4 regions of the Corynebacterium occultum genome follow, and region 1 is predicted to be linked to each of the others. Evidence: riboswitches for the same ligand, from Rfam matches in the RefSeq annotation. Region 1 holds a riboswitch; each other region holds the start of a gene.
The links. Region 1 has a riboswitch for thiamine pyrophosphate ahead of thiM (hydroxyethylthiazole kinase). Riboswitches for the same ligand answer to the same signal wherever they lie in the genome.
Positions count from the first base shown of each region.

Region 2: another riboswitch for thiamine pyrophosphate. It lies ahead of COCCU_RS14635 (ECF transporter S component); the one in region 1 lies ahead of thiM (hydroxyethylthiazole kinase).
Region 3: another riboswitch for thiamine pyrophosphate. It lies ahead of COCCU_RS03120 (3-oxoacyl-ACP reductase); the one in region 1 lies ahead of thiM (hydroxyethylthiazole kinase).
Region 4: another riboswitch for thiamine pyrophosphate. It lies ahead of COCCU_RS08870 (thiamine phosphate synthase); the one in region 1 lies ahead of thiM (hydroxyethylthiazole kinase).

Region 1 is NZ_CP046455.1:1,507,079-1,512,684, forward strand. It holds gene COCCU_RS07050 (bifunctional hydroxymethylpyrimidine kinase/phosphomethylpyrimidine kinase) at 1-1,583, opposite strand, end outside; gene thiM (hydroxyethylthiazole kinase) at 1,580-2,392, opposite strand; TPP riboswitch at 2,385-2,477, opposite strand; gene COCCU_RS07060 (cell wall metabolism sensor histidine kinase WalK) at 2,563-2,775, shown strand; gene COCCU_RS07065 (hypothetical protein) at 2,984-3,760, shown strand; gene COCCU_RS07070 (NAD(P)/FAD-dependent oxidoreductase) at 4,251-5,606, opposite strand, start outside.
Region 2 is NZ_CP046455.1:1,078,897-1,084,502, forward strand. It holds gene COCCU_RS05100 (zinc-dependent alcohol dehydrogenase) at 1-267, opposite strand, end outside; gene COCCU_RS05105 (CinA family protein) at 278-781, opposite strand; gene COCCU_RS05110 (hypothetical protein) at 787-924, opposite strand; gene COCCU_RS05115 (NAD-dependent epimerase/dehydratase family protein) at 947-2,512, opposite strand; TPP riboswitch at 2,789-2,898, shown strand; gene COCCU_RS14635 (ECF transporter S component) at 2,889-3,494, shown strand; gene COCCU_RS05120 (ABC transporter ATP-binding protein) at 3,491-4,855, shown strand; gene COCCU_RS05125 (energy-coupling factor transporter transmembrane component T family protein) at 4,852-5,604, shown strand; gene COCCU_RS05130 (nucleoside/nucleotide kinase family protein) at 5,604-5,606, shown strand, end outside.
Region 3 is NZ_CP046455.1:656,526-662,131, forward strand. It holds gene COCCU_RS03100 (helix-turn-helix domain-containing protein) at 1-21, shown strand, start outside; gene purE (5-(carboxyamino)imidazole ribonucleotide mutase) at 67-567, shown strand; gene COCCU_RS03110 (YdcF family protein) at 567-1,013, shown strand; gene COCCU_RS03115 (LLM class flavin-dependent oxidoreductase) at 966-2,312, opposite strand; gene COCCU_RS03120 (3-oxoacyl-ACP reductase) at 2,312-3,091, opposite strand; TPP riboswitch at 3,165-3,262, opposite strand; gene COCCU_RS03125 (dihydrofolate reductase family protein) at 3,302-3,883, opposite strand; gene COCCU_RS03130 (GntR family transcriptional regulator) at 4,013-4,681, shown strand; gene COCCU_RS03135 (MDR family MFS transporter) at 4,678-5,606, opposite strand, start outside.
Region 4 is NZ_CP046455.1:1,901,084-1,906,689, reverse strand. It holds gene COCCU_RS08885 (thiazole synthase) at 1-510, opposite strand, end outside; gene thiS (sulfur carrier protein ThiS) at 519-725, opposite strand; gene thiO (glycine oxidase ThiO) at 778-1,956, opposite strand; gene COCCU_RS08870 (thiamine phosphate synthase) at 1,977-2,669, opposite strand; TPP riboswitch at 2,746-2,860, opposite strand; gene rplS (50S ribosomal protein L19) at 3,185-3,526, shown strand; gene lepB (signal peptidase I) at 3,744-4,607, shown strand; gene COCCU_RS08855 (ribonuclease HII) at 4,638-5,336, shown strand; gene COCCU_RS08850 (DUF2469 domain-containing protein) at 5,333-5,606, shown strand, end outside.

The sequences.
Region 1 (5,606 bases):
GCGATCCGGGGCAGGGGTGCCACCGCGGTAGCGGGTAACAGCTGATTGGCATCCGCCCCATTCAAGGGCTCGGCCTGGAGGTGTGCCCAGGGGGTGGGGTCCCCGGCCCGTGCCAGGCGTCGGGAGAGATGGGAGTGATCGACGGGACCATTTCCCTTACCCACCTGGAGGGCATCCGCCCCGCGCAGGGACTCATTGAGCCAGGCGGTGGACCATTCCAGGGCATCCTCCACACTCTGACCGGCAGCGATCCGGGTCGCCAGTGCGGCGGAGAGGGAACAACCCGTGCCGTGGGTGTTTGAGGTGTTCACCCGGGGGTTGGGCACATGGTGGACAAAACCATGGGGATGCACCACGGCATTATCGGCTGCCGGGCCCCTGAGGTGGCCACCCTTGACTATTACGACCGTATTAGTCGCGGCGGCAAAGACCTGGGCCTGTTCAATTGCGGCGGTCAGATCCTCGGCCTCGGGCTGCTCACAGAGCACGGCCAGCTCGGGCAAGTTCGGGGTGACCACGTCCACCTTGGCGGCCAATTCCCGGATCGCGGATTCAGCATCGGCATCCAGCAGGCGGTCACCGCTGGTGGCGATCATCACCGGGTCCAGGACCACAGGCCCATGGGGCTGTTCCTCCAGCCAGCGACTGACCACCGCGGTGATGTCGGCGGAACCCAGCATGCCGATCTTGATCGCGTCAACCTCAACGTCCTCGAAGACAGCGGCCAGTTGCTCTTCCAAAAAATCCAGGGGCGGGGTGTGGATGCTGCGCACCCCGCGGGTGTTCTGGGCGACCAGGGAGGTGACCACCGCCATGCCGTAACCGCCAGCCGCGGTGAAGGATTTCAGGTCTGCCTGCAGGCCGGCCCCACCGGAGGGGTCGGTGCCGGCGATGGAGAGCACCCTCGGGCAGGAAGGTGCGGGGCGCTGATGGTGCTTTTCCCAGGTGGCGCGCAGCTCTGCGGCCGCAGCACGGGGGTTTTCGACGGCCATCACGGCAGAGACAACACAGAGCCCGTCGGTGGCGGTGGCCGCCAGCTCGATGGCATTATGCGCTCCCACGCCACCGATGGCCACCGATGCCATGCCCTGAGCGGCTGCGATCGGGGCCAGCTCAGCCACACCTTCCACCCCGACTGCAGCCGGGGCATTCGGCTTGGTGGGGGTATCAAGTACCGGGCCGAGACCAACCACGTCCGGCAGTCGTACCCCCTGCTCCCGGCACTGCCGGATGCACTCCTCCAATTGCTGACCGTTTTCAATGGTCAACCCAAGTTTCAGCGGTTCCGGCAGCAGTCGACGGGCCTCGGGATAAGACATGTCACCCTGCCCGATGTGGAGATGCAGCCCCAGTTCCACGGCAACCTCCACGCGGTCATTGACAAAGAGCGGAACCCCCTGGGCGTCGGTCACGGCCTTCAGTTCCAGGGCACGCTCCAGGAACTCAGCGGCAGTAGCTTCCTTATCCCGCAGCTGTACCACGCTGACCCCACCGGCAATGGCACGTTCGACGATGTCGGCGACTTTGCCCGGGCCACCACCCAGCTGCGGGTCGGTGACCAGGTAGAGAGAGTAGTCGATCATCCCAGATCCTCCTGAATGGTGCTGAGTGTCCGGATGTCCTCGACATCGACCCCGTGGAGGGCGTCGATCAGAGCCACCGCGAAAGTACCCGGGCCCTGGCTGCGGTCGGCGGCGATTTGGCCGGCGACACCCATGTGGGCGTGGGCAGCGAGCACGGCGTCGTGAAGCGAGAGACCGCTGCCCCGGCAGGCCCCCAGGTAAGCGGCGGTCAATGCTCCCAGGGAACAGCCGGTGCCGATCACCAGCTGCAGCATCGGGTCCCCGGAATGCAGCCTGGTCACCCGATCAGGGGAGACAATCAGATCCTCCGGCCCGGATACCGCAACCACCCCGCCGGTACGTGAAGCCAACCGGCGGGCGGCCTCAAGGGCGGAGTCCACCGAATCGGTGGCATCCACCCCACGCCCTCCGGCACCCAGCCCGGCCAGGGCGGTGACCTCGGAGGCATTACCGCGGATCGCGGTGGGTCGCTTATCGACGACCCCGCGGGCGAAGTCGGTGCGCATCTTCAACCCACCCACCGCCACCGGGTCCAGCACCCAGGGGGTGCCGGCGGCAGTCGCACCCCGGATGGCTTCGGCCATGCCACGGTACTGCTCGGAGCTGGGGGTGCCGGCATTGATGAGCACACCATTGGCCACCGCGGCGAAGTCAGCCGATTCCTCCGGGGTGTCGCACATCGCGGGTGAGGCCCCGGCGGCGAGAAGGACATTGGCGGTGAACTGCATGACCACGGAATTGGTCAGGCACTGGACCAGGGGAGTGTGCTGCCGCAGCAGCTCCACGGCCTGAAAATATGGATATGCCACGTGGGGACATCCCTTCGCTAGTACGACCTAGAGCAGGTTCAACGGGTTTACTCTCAGCCCTCTTCCGGCACCCCGTGTCTCTTGCCCCCAAACTAGCAGAGCCCTAATTCAGGTTGCGGCAGGGGGCTGTGAGGTCCCGGATCGTTGATCCGCGGGGATGCTAACGGTTCTTGATCTTGTCGACCTGGGCACGCCAGGCCGTCGATACCAGGGACGTCCTGGCGACTGTGAAACCCAGGCATGTCTTCGAGCGGTTCTACCGCGGGGATTCCGCTCGAAACCGCAACCACGGTGGAGCACTCACCGCCACCTCACCGGGGGCCGGCGCCAGGCCGGTCTTCATCATCACTCTTCCCTGCTCCCGGATAGAACTGAGCCAGTGATCACGAAGCACCCCGATGAGGACAACCAGCCTTGCTGCATGCCCCATGGGCCTGTTATCTCCTGTTCACACCATCAGGAGCACCGCTCATCTTCACTCCCGCAGCCACCGTCTCCCGGGAAAACCGCCTACCCCCCTTAATTGGCGGGATCATTCAATATAGGGAGAATTGATAGGTTATATTTCCTTTTTCAATCTTGAGGACTTCGATGCATCCCACCCCAACCCTGTCTCTGCGTCAGGTCATCTCAGTGATCTGGTTTCCATTTTTTCTCGCGACCGCCATGTCCCTCTTGTTCGTGGCGACTCTTGCCAACCCCGCACCGCAGGGAATGGCCATCCGGATAGAAGGCGATTTACTCGCGGCCGAGCGACTTCAGAGCCAGCTTGATGAGGCGCAGGCAGGCGGGTTCGAGGTTCAACCGCTCGCCGCAGGCAGCTCTCGGGAAGCGGTCATCGCTAATGAGATTGCTGCGGCAGTTCCCGCGGGGGAGAACCCGGAAACCTTCGTGGCCTCTGCGGCGAACACCATGAGAGCGAACTACCTCTCGCAGTTCCTTCCCGAAACGCTCAACCTGCCGGTACGCGACATCCTGGTGCACGCTCCCGGTGACGCCATGGGAACCGGTGTTTTCTTCTATGCACTGCCCATCGCCATCACAGGGATGGTGTCCGCGATCATTTTATTACAGCTCGGGGCATGGTCCTTCCGGCGGAAGCAGGCCGCAATTGCCCTGATCGGGGCATTTACCGCAGTGATCACCTACCTGATCGCGGTGTGGCAGCAGGTGATCCCCGCGAGCGGGAAATCCGCACTGCTTCTGTTCGGCACCTTCGCATTGGTCACCGGCATCGGTTGGACTCTCACGGGCCTGTCTAAATTTGTGAAGCATTATTTCGTTCCCATTGCTCTGACCTGGATCCTTATCCTCGGGATCCCCACCGCCGGTGTCCCCAGCTCGGTGGACGCCTTGAAACCAGCATGATGCTGTGACAACAACGGCCTCTATCTGGACGCTGACGCAGCCGTCTGCGGACTCTAAAAAATATAGACAAGATCAAGGGGTTCATTATGGGGATCTGTTTGAACCCAAGCTTTTTCAACCCAGAAACCAGCCATGTTTTGTCGATGTTCGATCGAGGAATGTCGGCGCCGCCGGTTGTAGGAGGTCTCAATCCAGCGGGCGACCTCACGACGCGCCTCATCTCTCGTGCTGGAGGAACAGCAGCTCAGTGGGTGGGATCCACCTGCGGTGATGCTCGGCGGGTCGGAGTGCTCCCTCGGGCCCCATCCCGCGGAACCGTCGATGCTCTCCGGCACCCGACGGTACCGATGACCCAGGGGGATGGGGGGTCTGAAAGGGCGGCCATCATATTTCCCGAAACGGGCACAGAAAAACCGCACCTGCCCTTTTCCGGATCATCCCGGGGATGGGGGGGAGGCGCGGCTTTGCAAGACCCGTGGAAGTGGGGTGACTACTTCTTTTTGGCGACCTTGGCCTTGAGCTGGCGGGCGATGTCGATCGGGGCATCCGCGGCGATCTGGTCGACCTCTGCCACCCGGGCCAGTGCGGTGCGGGCCAACAGCTGCTCGCGGGTGGTGGCCAGGTTGTAGCGCTTCGGGGAGAGCGCGTTGAGACCCCAGTTGAGGGCTGAGATCAGGCGGTTACGGAAACCGACCAGGAACATCACGTGGACACCGAGCCAGAGGATCCAGCCGATGAAACCGGTGACCTCGACATTGCCCATCTTCACCACGGCGGAGAAGCGGGAGACGGTGGCCATGGAGCCCTTGTCGAAGTAGTCGAAGTCCTCGCGCTCCTCGATGCTGCGGCCCTCAACCTCCTCGGCGATGAGCTCGGCGACGTATTCGCCACCCTGGATGGCGGTCTGGGCGACACCCGGCAGGCCCTTCAGGGCGATCATGTCACCGAGGACGAAGATATTGCGGTGCTCACCCAGGGAGAGGTCATTGTTGACCAGGACGCGGCCGGCGCGGTCAACCTCGACACCGGCCTGGTCGGCGACCATCTTGCCCAGCGGGGATGCCTGGACACCGGCGGACCAGATCTTGCAGAAGGCCTCGATGGTGTGCTCGGAGTCATCCAGGGTGGACTTGTAGGTCACGGCGTTCTCATCGACGTTGGTGACCAGTGCGTTGAGCTTGACGGTCACCCCCAGCTTCTCCAGCTGGCGCTGGGCATTGCGACCCAGGCGCTTGCCGAAGGGCGGCAGCACCTGCGGGGCACCGTCGAGCAGGATGATCTTGGCGGCGGAGGGATTGAAGTTGGTGTACTCCCCGGCGAGGGTGCGGTGGGCCATCTCAGCCAGCTGGCCGGCCAGCTCCACACCGGTGGGGCCGGCGCCGACGACAACGAACGTCAGCAGGCGTTCCCGCTCCGCCGGGTCCTCGGTGATCTCGGCACGTTCGAAAGCCTCGACGATACGTGCCCGCAGGCCCAGGGCATCGTCGATGCTCTTCATTCCGGGGGCGTGCTGGGCGAAGTGGTCATTGCCGAAGTAGGACTGGCTGGCGCCGGCGGCGATGATCAGGGAGTCGTACTCGTAGTTGCGGCTGATGTCATCGAGCTGGGTGGTGACCCGCTTGGTGTCGATGTTGATGTCGACGACCTCACCCTTGACCACGTTCAGGTTGTCCTGGCCGGAGAGCACCTGGCGAATGGAGGGGGCGATCTCACCGGCGGAGAGAATGCCGGTGGCCACCTGGTACAGCAGCGGCTGGAAGAGGTGGTGGTTGGTGCGGTCGATGAGCGTGATGTCGACATCAGCGTTCTTCAGGTCTTTGGCGGCGAAGAGGCCGCCGAACCCGGA
Region 2 (5,606 bases), 430 kb from region 1:
GCAGGAGATGGTGAAGGGCACCACGACACGGTCACCCTCCTTGAGGTTGCTGCCAGTCCCGGCCTCGACCACCCTTCCCATCGGTTCATGGCCGATGATGTCACCGGGATCCATGAAGGGGCCGAGTACCTCATAGAGGTGCAGGTCAGAACCACAGACGGCGGTGGAGGTGACCTCGATGATGGCATCGTTATCGGCCTGCAGGACTGGGTCGGGGACGGTTTCTACGCTGACTTTTCGCTTTCCTTGCCAGGTCAGTGCTTTCATCTTCGGCTCCTTAATGAGGGGCGTTGTCGGGATGAGAGTTTTCCACCATGGTCTGGTGCAACAGGTGGAGTGCGTGAGACTCGGTCTGGGCGAGAATATCCTCGGGGGCACCGGGGAAGTGGTGCAGTTCGGTGTGGATCTGACCGCGAACCTGAACCGCGATCCAGGTGGTGCCCGGCGGGTTGCCTTCCTGCCCCTCGGGACCACCGGCCCCGGAAACTGCGACGGTGGAGTCCGCCTTCATGAGGTTGGCCAGGCCGGTGGCCATGGCACTCACGGCAGCCTCAGAGATCACCGGGGTGTTCTCCGGAACTCCGAGCACCTCGCGTTTAACCCGGCTGAAGTAGGAGACCACTCCGCCCGCGAACCACTCCGAGGAGGATTCGGCGGCACAGAGACGGCTGCTGATTTTCCCGCCGGTCAGGGATTCCGCAGCAGCCACGATGAACCCGTGCCGCCGCGCGAGGAGAGAGATCTCCTCGGCGGTGGCCTCGGGCTCAGGGAGTGGGGACATGGCTATCAGTAGTTACCGGGGGCATCAGAGGCGGGGAAGGACTCCGCCTCCTGCTCCCGGACCTTCTCCTCATCGGTGGAGGGGTTGTCCAGGTTCTCATCCTGATCTTCGGGCTTGTTCTGGTTGTTCTTCGGGTCGGTCATGTTCTTTTCCTTTCGGGGTGAATTAATCGGGGTATATCTCGCGGTCCGCGCGCAACGCCCTGGCTCGGGCGTAGGCGTGGACCTCATCGAGAGCGTTGAGCTGGCGATCCAACTGGGCCAGGAGTTCATCGAAGACCTCCGGGTCCAGGTTGAGGTCTGCGGCATGTTCCCGCAGTACCTGCCAGCCGCCTCTCTTTCCTACCACTGCGCTGCGCATCAGTTCGGTCTCCAGCAGCATGGTCATCGGAGAGCGGCTGATCGCACGGCCATTGCCCTTGAGCCGGCCGACACGTTCCGCCGCCCCCGCAACCACCTGCCGGTAGGGCAGTTGTTTGAGACCAAGGTCGTGGATGAGTTGTTTGAGGAAGGAGCGTTCCCACCGCAGTTCCTCCGCCACGGCGGAAAGTTGCGGGAAAACCGGGGTGTCCACGAAATCATCGGCCATCCGGGCCATCCGGGAGGTGCCGGCAGTGGCACCGCTGAGATGGTCGGAAAGGTAGAGCTCGAGGAGTTCGCGGTCAATGCGCTCCGGCACCTCGGGACGCTCCTGGGAGGTGACCTCCGCGGAGCGGGGTCGCAGCGGCACCGAGGGTGCACCCCGGCCGCTGATCAGGCCCTCGAAAAGTTCCTTGAGGGCTTCCGCGGCAGTGTGCCGGGGCTCCCACCCCAGCTCGGTACGTGCCCGGGTGTTGTCCATCAGCGGCACCTGCATGGCCATGTCGATCCAGCCCTCATCCGCGGCGAGCGCACCAGACTTGTGGGCTGCCTTCACGCTCCCCCGCACCAGTGCCGGGGGCAGTTCGACGAAGTGACCGTGGTCCACGATATCGGCCAGTTCCTGCGGGCCGAGGATGTCATCGGCACAGACATTGAAGGCCCCGGGGGCCCGCTTGACGACAGCCGCAGCATAGGCGCGGGCCACATCATCGGAGTGGACCGCCTGCACCTGGATACCCTTCGGCAGCGGCAGGGTGGGTAACTTTCCGGCCTTGAGCAACTGGACCGGAACCTTGGGCCCCAGGAAGTAGCGCTGGATTTCGGCGCCGGCATCCCCCTGGAAGATCAGGCCGGGGCGCAGGCGGGTGACGATGATCTCGGGATGCTGGGCACTGAATTCATCGAGCACCCGCTCCTGATCAGCCTTGTCACTGCTGTAATGCGAGGAGGTGATGCCGGTGGCCGGCCAGCTTTCATCGCGCAGACCATCCCGGGTTTCATCGGGTGCATAGGATCCCACCGAGCAGGCCACCACAAGATGAGGCACCCCGGCGGCGGCGACAGCTTCGGCGACATGCCGGGTGCCGGTGACATTGACCTGGTGCAGTAACTCCCGACGGTCATTGGGCTGGATCAGCCAGGCCAGGTGAATCACCGCATCCGCCCCCGCCAACGCCTGGCTCAGGTGGGTGACGGCTTCCTCAGCGCCCACATCCACGCTGACCCATTCACAGTCAACATAGGGTTCGGCGGTGGTGTCAGGCAATCGCCGGGCGATCCCGGTGATGGAGGTGACCTCGGGGGTGTTTTTCAGGGCGCGCAGTACTGCGGTGCCAGCGTTGCCGGTAGCTCCGATGACGACTATTCGCATGATGTTCTCCTCTTGGCAGACCAGGGTTTGCCAGCTGTTCGGGGGGAGATCAGGCTGGTCGATCTATGACCCCACTGTGCCAGTTTTCCTTCACCCATGAGATCGAGGACGACCATGCAATGTGACCGGCGACACTGAAGTTGCTGCTCAGGTGGGGTTCTGGGGCGGGGATATTTTCCGCCCCAACTGCCGCCACCGGGGTGTGGAACCGGGCGGAGCGGTCGGCAGGGCGAATGGCTTGGGGTGACACTGATGAACTACACTTGACGGGGAAAACTTGATAACCACGGGTGCCCGGTGAAAGTCCGGGCTGAGATGCCATATCACGGCGACCGTTGAACCTGATCCGGATAATGCCGGCGCTAGGGAGAACAGCATGACTAACACAGCCATAACGAAACGACCCACCTGGCGGGTCATCGACATCATCATCGCCGCCGTGCTCGGCGTGGCCTGCGGACTGATCTTCTGGATATGGAACTCCATCGGCTACGCCTGGTTCACCGCCTTCGATGCCCTGACCCCGGGCTTCGGTGGCCTGGCCTCCGGCGTGTGGCTGCTGGGCGGCGTAATCGGTGGCCTGGTCATCCGGAAACCCGGAGCCGCCATCTTCGTGGAACTGCTGGCCGCCATCGTCTCCGCCACCCTCGGCAACCAGTGGGGCATCACCACCCTCTACTCCGGCATCGCCCAGGGCCTGGGCGCCGAGCTCATCTTCGCCGCCTTCCTCTACCGCCGCTTCACCCTGCCGGTGGCCGCGCTGGCAGGTGTCGGAGCCGGCGTGGCCGCGGTGATCCTGGAACTGTTCACCAGCGGAAACCTCGCCATGTCCCTGAGCTTCAACCTCATCTACCTGGCCTGCACCGCACTCTCCGGACTGATCCTCGCCGGCATCCTCGGCTTCATCCTGGTCCGCTCACTGGCCGCCACCGGCGCACTGGACCGCTTCGCCGTCGGGCGGGAACTGCGACACCAGGTATGACCCGCAACCTCCTGGGCGGCGCCGCAGTGCGCGCCCACGACTTCGGCTGGCGGCACGCCTCACGCCGCGACCCGGCACTGCAGGGTGTGAACCTCGACATCGCGCCGGGCCAGCGTGTCCTGCTCACCGGCAATTCGGGTTCGGGTAAATCCACCCTGCTCAGCGCTCTCGGCGGGGTGCTCGGTGACTCCGAGGAAGGCGAGTCCCGGGGCACCCTGCTTATCGACGCCGCGGACACCCCCACCGTCGGCATGGTCCTCCAGGACCCGGACTCCCAGGTCATCGCCAGCCGGATCGGTGATGATGTGGCTTTCGGCTGTGAGAACCTGCGGGCGCCGCGGGAGGAGATCTGGCCCCGGGTGGAACGTGCCCTGGAGCTGGTGGGACTTGAGCTGCCCTTGAACCACCCCACCGCGCATCTTTCCGGTGGACAGAAACAACGCCTGGCACTGGCCGGGGTGATGGCCATGGGGGCCAACCTGATCCTGCTCGATGAGCCCACCGCAAACCTGGATCCCCAGGGGCAGCGGGAGGTCGTCGCTGCCGTGGAACAGGTGGTGGCCCAGACCGGTGCCACCCTCATCGTCATCGAACACCGCCATGAACTCTGGCTGCCGGTGGTGGACACCATCCTCCGGTTGTCCGATGGCCAGATTCAGGAAATCAGTGCCGCGGAGCTGCCCGGGGCTCCGCTGTTGGAGCCGGCCCGCCCGGAGCGCGCCCAGGCCCCGGCCTTGATTTCAGCCCATGATCTGCTAACCCAGTGGGGCCCACCACGTACGCTGCGGGTGCCCAGTGGCGCCTCCACGGTGATCACCGGGCCCAATGGGGCGGGAAAATCCACCCTCGCGCTGACCTTGGCCGGCCTGCTGCCACCCCGGCAGGGCCACCTCGAGCTGGCCGAGGAACTACGCCAGGGTTTGCGGACTCCACCGCATAAGTGGCGTTCGGCTGCCCTGGCGCAACGGATCGGGCTGGTTTTCCAGGACCCGGAGCACCAGTTTCTGGCTCGTACCGTCGCCGAAGAATTGGCGATCGGCCCGAAGGTGATGAAGTTGGGAGATGCCTCCGGGCGCAGTGCAGAGCTTCTGCACCGTCTACGCCTGAGTCACCTGGCCCAGGCCAATCCCTTCACCCTCTCCGGTGGGGAGAAGCGGCGACTCTCGGTGGCCACCGCCCTGGTGGCGGCACCGAAGCTGCTGGTTCTGGATGAGCCGACTTTCGGTCAGGATCCGGAGACTTTCCGGGAACTGGTGTCCCTGCTGCGTGAACTCAGCGATCAGGGCACCACGATCCTCTCGGTCACCCATGATCCGGCGTTCATCGCCACCCTGGGCGATCACCGTGTGGAGGTTTCATGAATCTGCTGCACGACATTAACCCGGTGACCCGGATCGCAGCGCTGATCCTGCTGGCCACCCCGCTGTTGCTCAGCGTGGACCTGGTCTCGGCGGCGGTGTCCCTGGGTTTCACTCTGCTGCTGGCGCCCCTGGCCGGGGTCAGCTGGACCACCCTGCTCAAACGTTCCTGGCCGATTCTGCTGGCGGCCCCGATTGCCGGCATCTCCATGGCTCTCTACGGCCGGCCCGAGGGGCAGGTATTCTTTGAGTTCGCTTTCGCCCAGGTCACCGAGAACTCCCTTCAGCTGGCTGCCGCCATCATGGTCCGGGTCCTCGCGGTGGGGCTGCCGGTGATGGTGCTGGCCGCCAAGGTTGATCCCACCGACCTGGGTGATGGTCTGGCTCAGGTGGCCCGACTGCCGGAGCGTTTCGTCATCGGTGCGGTGGCTGGCGCCCGCTTGACCTCACTCTTCCGCTCTGACTGGCATTCCCTGGCCCGGGCGAGGCGCTCCCGTGGGGTGGCGGACCAGGGCCGGATCCGGCATTTCTTCACCATGGCCTTCGGCCTGCTGGTGCTTTCCCTGCGCCGCGGGGCAAAACTGGCCACTGCCATGGAGGCCCGCGGTTTCGGTTCCGGTCGACGCACCTGGGCCCGGGAATCCACCGTCGGGGCCCGCGACGCGGTGCTGCTGCTGGTCTGTGCACTGATCTCCACCCTGGCCATCGGTATTGCGGTGTGGAGCGGTTCCTTCCGTTTCCTCGGCGCCTGATG
Region 3 (5,606 bases), 850 kb from region 1:
GGCACAATAAGCGGGGATTGAACACGCGCCGGCCTTCAAGGTTGCGCAGGACCTCAAGGAGAGAATATGGAACCGCTCGTCGGACTGATCATGGGTTCGGATTCAGACTGGGACACCGTCGCCCCGGCCGCCGAGGTACTCACCGAATTCCGCGTCCCCTTCGAGGTCGGGGTGCTCTCCGCACACCGCACCCCGGAGCGGATGCTCAACTACGCCAAGTCCGCCCATGAACGCGGGCTGAAGGCCATCATCGCCTGCGCCGGGGGTGCCGCGCACCTTCCTGGCATGGTTGCCGCCGCCACCCCGCTGCCGGTGATCGGTATTCCCCGCGCCCTGAAGGACCTCGACGGCCTGGACTCCCTGCTCTCGATCGTGCAGATGCCGGGTGGCGTCCCGGTGGCCACCGTCTCCATCGGTGGTGCCAAGAACGCCGGTCTGCTGGCGGTTCGTATCCTCTCCGCCGGCCTGCCGGAGCTGCAGCAGCGCATGATCGATTACCAGGCCAACATGGCTGCCGAGGTGGAGCAGAAGGATGAGGCGCTGCGTCAGCGTCTGCTCGGCCAGTAGTGAACCCGGTTCTGGTGCTGGGAGCCCTGGTTGACGGGGATCGCCCCTCCGCCATCCTGCGGGAGCGGCTGCGCCGCGCACAACCGCTTATCGACGCTGCGGGGGTCGGCGTCCTCAGCGGCCGCGGGGAAGCACAGGTCATGGCGGACTGGTTGATCGAACACGGCACCGACTCTGGCATCCTCCGACTGGAGAATGCCGCCACCAGCACCAATGAGAACCTGGAGAACGCCCACGCGCTGTTGCCGGACACCACCTGCTGGACGGTGGTGACCAGTGACTTCCATCTGCTGCGCACCCGGCTGTGGGCCTGGCACCTGGGCATCCCGGTGGAGGTGGTGTCCGCCCCGACCCCCGGAAGCGCCAGGTTGGCGATGTTCCTGCGGGAGTGTCTGGCGTTACCGCATTCGGTGCTGCGGGTGGGGTGGCGCAGACTTCTGGGTTAAAGCCCCGAGGTGGGACCTGAGTGTGTCGCCCTCATAGGAGGTGCGGAAACGTCGGCGTTCCTGCAGCACCGGGACCACCAGGTCCACGAAGTCCTCGATCCCGCTGGGCAGGGCAGGTGGCATCAGGTTGAATCCATCGGCCCCGCCGCCATCCACCCAACGCTCGATCTCATCAGCCACCTGCTCCGGGGTGCCGATGAAAGTGGCGTGCCCACCACCGGCAGCAAGGTATCCCAGCAGCTCCCGGACCGTGGGGCGGGTGGTTTCGATGATGCGCAGCACCGTGGCATAACGCCCCTTCGGGCCCCTGAACTCCTCAAGCAGGGGAAGTTCCGGCACCGCCTCATCCAGTTCCCACCCGGAGGTGTCCTGACCGATGAAGAAGGCCAGTTGATGCAGGGAATCCCCCACGGGGAGCAGCTCATTGAGCTCTCGCTGCTTCTGCCTGGCGGCTGCTTCAGTCTCCGCGACATAGGTGACCAGGCCGGGCATCACCGTGATCCGATCCGGGTCCCGTCCCAGCGCAGCGGCCCTGCGGTGGATATCCGCACGGTACTCCCGGGCCATCGTCAGGTCCCAGGCCACGGCGTAGATGCCCTCTGCATGCCGGGCTGCCAGATCCCTTCCGGGTTCCGAGGCCCCGGCCTGGAAGAGCACCGGTCGGCCCTGGGGTGACTGCGGCAGATTCAATGGGCCAGCCACCCCGAAGAACTCCCCCTCGTGGTCGATGGCCTGCAGCTGGGCGGGGTCTGTGTAGATCCCGGCACGATCCGCGTGGATCGCATCTCGCGGCCAGGAGTCCCAGAGTTTCTGGATGACCTCGATGAATTCCGCGGCTCGGGCGTAGCGTTCCGGGTGTGCCGGGAGGTGCTCCATCCCGTGGTTGCGGGCTTCCTCATCGGTCATGGAGGTGACCACGTTGATGCCGGCCCGTCCGCCGGAGATGTGGTCCAGGCTGCCCAGGAGGCGGGCGGCGTGGAAGGGTTGCCAGAAGGTGCTGGAGATGGTGCTGACCAGCCCGATCTTTGTGGTGGCCCGGGCCATGGCGGTCAGGGTGGTGATGGGTTCGAGGAACCAGCCCGGCCCGTTGGCTATGCCCCCGAGCCCGGCGGATTGGCCATCGGCGAGGAATACCGCGTCCAGCAGGCCACGTTCCGCGGTCTGGGCGAGTTCCTCCCAATAGGAGATGTCACCGAGTTTTTCGATGACCGAGTCAGGGGCCCGCCAGGCGGCGGTGTGATGTCCGGTGGCGAAGGCGAAGAGGTTGAGGTGGATCTGTTTCTTTTCCGGGGTGCCCATCAGTTCATGACCAGTCCGCCGTCGACGATCAGGTTCTGGCCGGTGATGGCACGGGACCAGGGGGAAGCGAAGAAGAGCACGGCGTCGGCAAGCTCTTCGGGGGTGGTGGCCGAGCCGAGCGGGGTTCCGGCGGCGATGGCGTCGAAGACGGGTTCCGGGGTGGCGGCGCTGGCGTCGGTGGTGCGGAGCAGGCCACCGCTGACCATGTTGACGGTGACCTTGCGCGGACCCAGGTCCTTGGCCAGGGAGCGGGTGAGGGAAAGCAGGGCGGCCTTGGCGGCGTTGTAGTCGTGGTAGGGGACCACCGGGTTCTGGAAGAGATTGGTGCCGATGTTGATGACGCGGCCGAAACCGGCTTTCCCGAAATCATCCAGGGCGGCCTGCACCGTGTTGAGGGCACCGCCAACCGCCCCCTCGAATTGTTCGGAGAAGCACCGGAAGCTGATGTCCTCGGCCTTGGGGCGGGCGTCACCGTCGAAGGAGAAGTCCACCAGGGCGTTGTTGACCACGGTGGTCAGTGGGGCGCCGAACTCCTGGGAGGCCTGGGCGATCAGGGCATCAACGGCCGCACGGTCCCTGACATCAGCCTGGCGGGCGAGGGCACGGCCGGGGTGTGCGGCGGCGAGCTCCTCGGCGGCTGTCTTACTACCGTGATAGTTGATGATGACACGGGCACCCTCCTTGAGGAATGCCTCGCTGATGCGGCGACCCAGGCCGCGGGCGCCACCGGTCACCAGGACGACCTGCTCGGAGATGGGGGTGTGGAGAGCGTTGCTCATTGTGCTGCCTTTCTGCTGGTGGCGAGGGGGGAGTCCACCGAGAAGGCACACAGATCCAGGGGAGGGTATGGATATGCGGCAGCGCGGACAGTCCCTTCGCCAGTGCTAACTGGATCAGGTTCAACGGGTGTGTTCTCAGCCATCCTCGGGAAGGCACCCCGTGTCACTGTCGCGACCATAGCATTCAGGTTGTTGTGTTCGTTAAGGAAATCACCCTTCAGGGGGTTGGTTGATGTCGAAGGTGAATTCCATGAAGCGCCCGGACTGTTTCATTTCGGCCAGATTCAGGCGCAGGCTTTCCACACGGCGGGGTAGCAGGGGAGCCCCGGAGGGCAGGAATACCGGGGCCATGGTGAAGGTGATGCGGTCCAGGGCCCCGGCGTCGAGGAACTGGCCGGCCAGTTCGCCGCCGCCCATGATCCAGATATCACCCTCCGGGTTGTATTCGGCGGCTGAGGCGCGGAGCTGGTCCAGGGCGTCGACCACGGGACTGTTGATCACCTGGATGTTCAGGCCTTCGGGGATTTCACGTTCCCGGGAGGAGAACACCCAGGTGGGTCGGTCGCCGTAGGTGTCACGCCATTTTTCGGGGTGGTTGAGCAGGTCCATTTCCTGGCGGATCCACTCATAGGTGGTGGATCCCATCACCAGGGCGGAAACCCCGGCGAGGAAGGTGTCCATCTCTTGCTCGGCTTCCTCACTGCCGGGGACGTCGAAAAGCCATTGCAGGGAGTTGTGCTCATCGGCGAGGAAACCGTTGAGCGTGGTCGCGGTGTTGTAGATGATCGCCATAACAAAATTCTATGGCTATTCCCTCGACAGCGATAGGGGGCCAAAAGAGCAGGAGAATCGGGCTTTTCCGGGGCTGCATTGTGGGAGAATGGGCAGGCATTCCGAAAGCAGGGAAGAAGGAACCTTCGTATGGCAGGCAAGGAACCAGCCGGCGGTACCCAGGTGGTGGCGTCCGCTAACACACAGCGGCGGCAGAGCATCATTGATGATCTGAAACGTCGGATCGTGCTGGGGGAAATTTCCCTGGGGGAGCGGATCATCGAGGCGGATGTGACCCGGCGGCTCGGCACGAGTCGCCCGACGGTGCGGGAGGCATTGAACCAGCTCGCCCGACATGGCTACCTGGTGCAGGAGGCCTACCGGGGTTACCGCGTCAGTGAGGTCAGTGCGGAGCGGGTGCGGGAGCTGGCTGCGGTGCGCCTGGTCAATGACATGGCCGCCATCGATGCCATCCTGGCTGACGCGACGGGGAAGCGGATGGCGGTGCTTGACGCAACCCTGGCCACCTACCTCGAGCAGATGCGTGACCCCGACTCCCTGGGGCGTCATGAGGCGCACATGGCTTTCCACCGTGGGGTCTGGGAGACCTCCGGCAACTCCTTCATGATGAAGTTCTGGCCGGTGATGGAAGCGGAGATGACTCTTGTTCTCGCAGCCACCCAACACCACCGTCATGATGATGCGCTCCTCTGCACTCACCATGAGTTATTGGTGGAGTGCATCCGCCGTGGGGATCGGGCGGAGATTCGGGAGACCCTCCGTGCCCATGTGGAGGGAGCTCCCCGCACCTTGCATTAAGGGGCGGGTGCGGAGCTCGGTTCCTCCCGGACCCGGGTGACGAAGAGGGAGGCAACCAGGGCCAGCACCGCGATGATGGCACCGGCGATGAAGGCCACCCGCGCACCGGAGGCCACGGCCGCGGTCTGGGAGAGACCCGAGTCGCTGGCCAGCAGGGTGCCGAAGGACAGGGCCGCGATCATGATGGCGGTACCGGCGGCACCCGCCAGCTGCTGGAGGGTGTTGAGGATGGCGGAACCATGACCGTAGAGCTGCTTGGGCAGGGAACCCAGGGCGGTGGTCATCAGGGGAGTCATCATCAGGCACATGCCGAGGGAGAAGCCCACATGGAGGACAACCACCAGCCAGATCGGGGTGGAACTACCCAGCAGGGTCAGTGACCAGGCTGCTGCGGCGAGGATGACGGCGCCGGGGATCAGCAGGGGGCGGGGGCCCACCTTGTCATAGAAACGCCCGATGAAAGGCGCGATCAGACCCTGCATCAGACCACCCGGCATGACCACCAGGCCGGTGACCAGGGCGGTGGCTCCCAGGGAGTTCTGTAGGTAGATCGGCAGCACCATGACGGTACCCAGCATGGCGCCGAAGGCCAGCAGGATGGCGAGCAGGGAGAAGGTGAAGTTCCGGATCTGGAAGGGGCGCAGGTCCATCAGTGCGCGGCCCTGTTTGCCCAGCTGGATCTGACGCCAACCGAAGACCACCAGGGAGATGACACCGATGATGAGGATCATGATCGCCATGCCACCTTCCCCGTTGAGGATGGCGCCGATGGAACTGAGTCCGTAGACCAGACCACCGAAGGCGAGGGCGGACAGCAGCACCGAAAGCACATCCAGCGGGGACTTTCTGGTTTCCCCGATGTTCTTGATCAGGATGGTGCCCACCACCAGGGCGACCAGCACGATCGGCAGCATCATCCAGAAGA
Region 4 (5,606 bases), 390 kb from region 1:
CTCGATATTGTGGGGGTTGAGAATACCCAGGCCAGTGCCGATGGGGGAGCCTAAGGGCATCACTGCCGCCACTCCGACATCTTCCAGTCGGGTGGCGACGACCGGATCATCAGAGGTGTAGGCCAGCACCGTGAAGTCATCAGCGACCAACTGCTCGCAGGCGATGAGTAGTTCTGTGGTGTCCGGCAGCAGAGTGTGCTCATCGGCGATCACCTCCACCTTCACCCAGTTGGTGCCCAGCGCCTCCCGGGCCAACTTCGCGGTGATCCTCGCATCCCGGGCGGTCCGGCATCCTGCGGTATTGGGCAGCAGATCAATGCCGAGCCTGGTGAGCAGTTCAAATACGGATTCACCGGAGGAGCGGGTGCCGGCGGCATGACGTCGCATGGCCACCGTGGTCAGCTGCGTACCGCTGGCTTTCAATGATTGCTCAAGTAATTCCTGGGAGCTTGCCCCACCGGTTCCCATGATCAGGTGGGAATCGTAGGTCCGGTCAGCAATTTTCAGCATCGGGGGGATCAACCTCCCTGGACCGCGGTGAGCACGTCCACCGCATCGCCCTCGGCCACCTGGCGATCCCAGGCGGAACGGGGAATGACGTTCTCATTGACGGCGACCGCCACCCCGCTCGGGTTCTCGGATCCGGTCAGGGACTGCACCAGCTCAGCGACGCTGAGGGAGGCTGCGGTGGTGTCCTGTGTTTCACCATTAAGTGTGTATTTCATGAAAGTGCTCCTTGGCATCGAAAAAACCTGTGGGGAGGTGTTGGGGATGTGTTCAAAAGGGAGGGGTTCCAGGGTGCTGCGCAGCCCCGGAGTGTGCAGCCGGTGCGCTGCCACCGACGTGCCGCCAAGGGTCGCAGGCGGTCAGATCCACCCCGGCTGGCAACTTCTTCCCCAGCAGGAGGTCCACCACTGCGTGGGCACCGAGGGCAGAGAGCAGGATGCCGTGCCGGAAATAACCGGTGGAGATGATCAGGTTCCTGCCCACCCTGCCGAGGTAGGGCAGATCATCCGGGGTGCCGGGCCTCGCCCCGACCCCGACCTCCAGCAGCTCGCATTCCTCCAGCCCGGGCAGCAGTCGGATCCCATCACGCAGCAGCTCATGCACCGCCCCGACGTTGGGTAGGGCACTGTCATTTTCCCGGCTGCTGGCACCCAGGGTGAGGGTGCCATCGGAGCGGGGGATCAGGTAGACGGGACGATCCTCAACAAAACCCCGGATCACCCGTTCGCTTAAGGGGCGTAGATATTCAGGTACCCGGAGGTTCATGATGTCGCCGTACACCGGTCGCAGCTGCAGGGGATTGTCTTGGGTATACCAGCCGCTGACCTGGGCGGCACCCAGCCCGTTGGCCAGGATCACCTGGGCGTCGCCGGTTTCGATGACCTGTGTTTCAGTGTGCACCGCGAGGCAGGGATCAGCTCCCTCCAGATGCCTGACCCGCTCCCTGATGATCTTCACCCCACGCTGCTTCAGCACATCCAGAAGTGCGGCCGCGAAGAGTCGGGGAGAGACCTGATGGTCATCGGGAATGCTCACTGCTCCGCTGATCCGGGGGGAAAGAGCTGGCTCCAGCCGGCGGGCCCGGGTAACGCTCAGCTCCACCGGGGACATCCCGTGGAGCCGTTGGTAGTCACCCAGCTCCTGCAGGTGCCTGGCGTCCGCTCGATCTGCTGCCACCACCAGGGTTCCCCGGGGCCGATAATCAATGGGTGATGCGCTGGCCCGGGAGACCCGCTCAATCAGGTCCGGATAGAGTGCCGCTGCCTGCAGCATCAGGGGAAAGAGTGCTTCCTGCCGGTACTGTACCTCGGCGATCGGGGCGAGCATGCCGCCGGCATAATGGGTGGCCCCGGAGGCCGGCTCCGGGTCAATCAGAGTGACCTGGAAACCCTGTTCGCTCAACTCGAAACAGGTCACCAGGCCAACCAGACCACCACCGATCACGATCATCCGCCCAGTCTGTCTCTCCCTCATTTCTGATCACTCCGCCCAGCCATAAAACCCGCGAGGACCTCTGCTGCCACCACGTCAGGGGCCGCTGCCTCCATGAAACCCCGAGAGATCGCCACCCCGGCAATTCCGGTGACAGCCAACTCAGGCACATCCGCCGGTGTGACATCCCCGATCGCGACCACCGGCACCGGAGATTCCGCCACCAGTGGGGGATAACCCGCAATGCCGAGCGGGGGACGGCCGGAGTCCTTGGTCGGGGTGGGGCGGAAGGGGCCGGCCCCGATGTAGTCCACCACATCCGCCACCCGGTGAACCGCCTGTACCAGTTCCAGGGTTCCGGTGGTCAGGCCGATGATCGCTGCCGGGCCGAGCAGTTCCCGGGCATCCCGGACCGGCAGATCCTGCTGGCCGAGGTGGACCCCGTGGATCGGCACTCCGCGCCGCATGAGTGCTGCCGTGACATCCACCCGGTCGTCGATAAGCACGTGGGTACCGGAACCGAGGGAGGCCACGGCATAGGCGATTTCCTCAGCCAGTCGGCCGAGTTCCCGGGCGGTGATCGGTTTGGAGCGAACTTGGATCACTCCGGCCCCGCCCGCCGCCGCTGCCCGTGCCACTTCAACGGTGCGGCGGTGATCTGCTGTGCCGGTGACGACATAGCAGCGTAGATCAAGTGTTTTCTCAGAGCCGTGCACGGGCAAGGAAATCATCCTCCAGGAAGCCGGTAAAAGGTCCTGCCTGGTGTGCTCCGCAGGTTCGCGGGAACTGAGGGGTGATCCGGGCATCTGCGCCATGATCCTCGCTTCCTCCGCTGGTGCTAACCAGACAGGTTCAACGGTCCCGCGCGGGGGTGGTGCAGCGCGATCTCAGCCCGATACCTCGGGCACCCGTGGGGGTCGAGGCACAGTGTAGAACAACCCGCTCAAGACTGGCCACGGGAAAGTGGGGAAGTGGGGGTGGGGGCGCTGTGAAAAAGTTCGGGGACCATGGTGTGCTGCCACCCACATTCAGACATTTCGCCCCGTCGATGATCCGTTGTCCTGAACCTGGGGCGGCGGATTTTGGTCTGACTGGAAAAACATGGCACAATATCGAGGTTGACTGTGCGTGCCCGTTCGGGGACCTCAGCTGCATACCTGTTTCGGATATGAACCGGCCGAGCGCCCCAGCAGGGGAAGTGCCGCCAGGCTCCTCTTTCCAGTGCAACCATAAGGATTGTTTAAATATGAACCTCATCGACAAGATTGATGCAGCACAGCTGCGCGACGACGTCCCGGCTTTCCGCCCCGGCGATACCCTTGACGTCCACGTCAAGGTCATCGAGGGCAGCAACACCCGTACCCAGCTGTTCAAGGGTGTTTGCATCCGTCGCCAGGGTGGCGGCATCCGCGAGACCTTCACCGTCCGTAAGGTTTCCTTCGGTATCGGTGTCGAGCGTACCTTCCCGGTTCACTCCCCGAACATCGAAAAGATCGAGATCATCCGCCGCGGCGATGTCCGTCGTGCGAAGCTGTACTACCTGCGCGAACTGCGCGGCAAGGCAGCGAAGATCAAGGAGAAGCGCTGATTTCACACCTCTTCCGGAGGTTTGTCTGAAGCTTTGACCTGGACCACCCCGGGCAGCGAATTTTCTCGCTGCCCGGGGTGGTTTTTCCGGTCCGCCAGGCCTGCTCCGGTATATCCCCCCGGTTCAGGCCGTGCTTTGCGACGCCCACCCCTCCCCGGATCGACGCGGGCCATGTTGCGGCGGGTAGGGGAAAGGGTGCCTGCTAGAGTTGTCAGGCGTGACTGATTCATCCCGCCCGAACCCAGCCGGCCAACCCGGTGGCCTGAACGCTGACCAGAATAGGGGCGCGGTGCCCGAAAACCATCGGGACGAGGATAGCCCGGCACTTTCCGCGGACTCTGCGAAAGCGGAGGAAACCGGGGCGGAAGAGGAGCCGGAAAAGAAAGGCACCCCCTGGTACATCGAGGTGCCGGTGGTCATTGTCCTGACCCTGCTGCTCATTTTTGTCTTCCAGACTTTTGTGGGCCGGATGTACCTGATCCCCTCTGCCTCCATGGAACCCACCCTTCACGGTTGTGAGGGCTGCACCGGTGACCGTATTTTCGTGGACAAGATCTCCTACGCCCTCTCCGATCCGGAGCCCGGTGATGTCGTGGTCTACGAAGGCACCGAATCCTGGAACACCGCCTATATTTCCCCACGCTCGGAGAACTCCGTGATCCGGGGTCTGCAGAACTTTGGTTCCTACGTGGGGCTCGTCGCCCCAGATGAGAACAACCTGGTCAAGCGCATTGTCGCCACCGGTGGCCAGACGGTGTCCTGCCAGGCAGGAGATCCCGGGATCATGGTTGACGGGGCCCAGGTTGATGATTCCTACACCCTCCAGCCGGCCCAGTTCGCGGTGGACCCGAACACCGGTTCTGAGGAGTGCGGGGGTAACTACTTCGGTCCGCTCACGGTGCCTGAGAACCACTACTTCATGATGGGCGATAACCGCACCAACTCCATGGACTCGCGCTACCACATCGGCGACCAGTATCAGGGCACCATTCCGGAGGAAAATATCCGCGGCAAGGTTCAGTCCATCATCTTCCCGCTGGGCCGTATCGGCGGGGTGGATGACCCGGACATCCAGGACTGACCCCTCCCAGGAACAGGTTTCTTGATCCCCATGGTGCGGGTGCGTCGACTCAAACAGCTGCGGACCTATGAGGTTGCGCTCTCCCGGCAGGGACTGGGCCCGGTCGCCGGGGTGGACGAGGCTGGCCGTGGGGCCTGTTGCGGTCCCATCACCATTGCGGCCTGCATCCTCCCGGACAGGCCAATCCCGGAACTGGATCGCTTGACTGACTCCAAACAGCTCAGTGCGAAGTTAAGGCAGGAACTCATGCCGATCATCAAGAACAAGGCCCTGGCCTGGTCGGTGATCTCCATTTCCGCGTGGGAGGTTGATTCCCGGGGCATCCAGCACGCCAATATCTCCGGGATGCGGCGTGCGGTGGCCGCCTTGGAGCTGCGGCCAGGGTATGTCCTCACAGATGCGATGCGGGTACCGGGGCTGGGGATTCCGAGCCTGCCGGTGATCGGCGGTGATGCGGCTGCCCGATGTATCGCCGCAGCCAGTGTTCTGGCCAAGCAGACCAGGGATGATTATATGGTGGAACTTGATGGGCGCTATCCCGCTTATGGTTTGGCTTCGCACAAGGGTTATGGGAGTAGTTCCCATATGGCTGCGGTGCGCCGCCACGGCGGCTCCCCCGAGCACAGATATAGTTATGCGAATGTGGCGCAGTCTCATCAGGAATGGCTGCGTGAACAGGATGGGGCGACCCGTGAACAGGACGGGCAACGAAGGGAAGGCAGGTCATGAGCGCTGAAGAACTCGACAATTATGAGGCTGAGGTCGAGCTGTCGCTCTACCGTGAGTACCGCGATGTCGTCAGCCAGTTTTCCTATGTCGTGGAAACCGAGCGACGCTTCTACCTCGCTAATGCGGTTGAGCTGATCCCGCACAATAACGGCGGTGATGTCTACTACGAGGTCCGAATGTCGGATGCCTGGGTGTGGGACATGTACCGTTCTGCTCGCTTCGTCCGTTATGTCCGGGTGATCACCTACAAGGACGTCAATATTGAGGAGC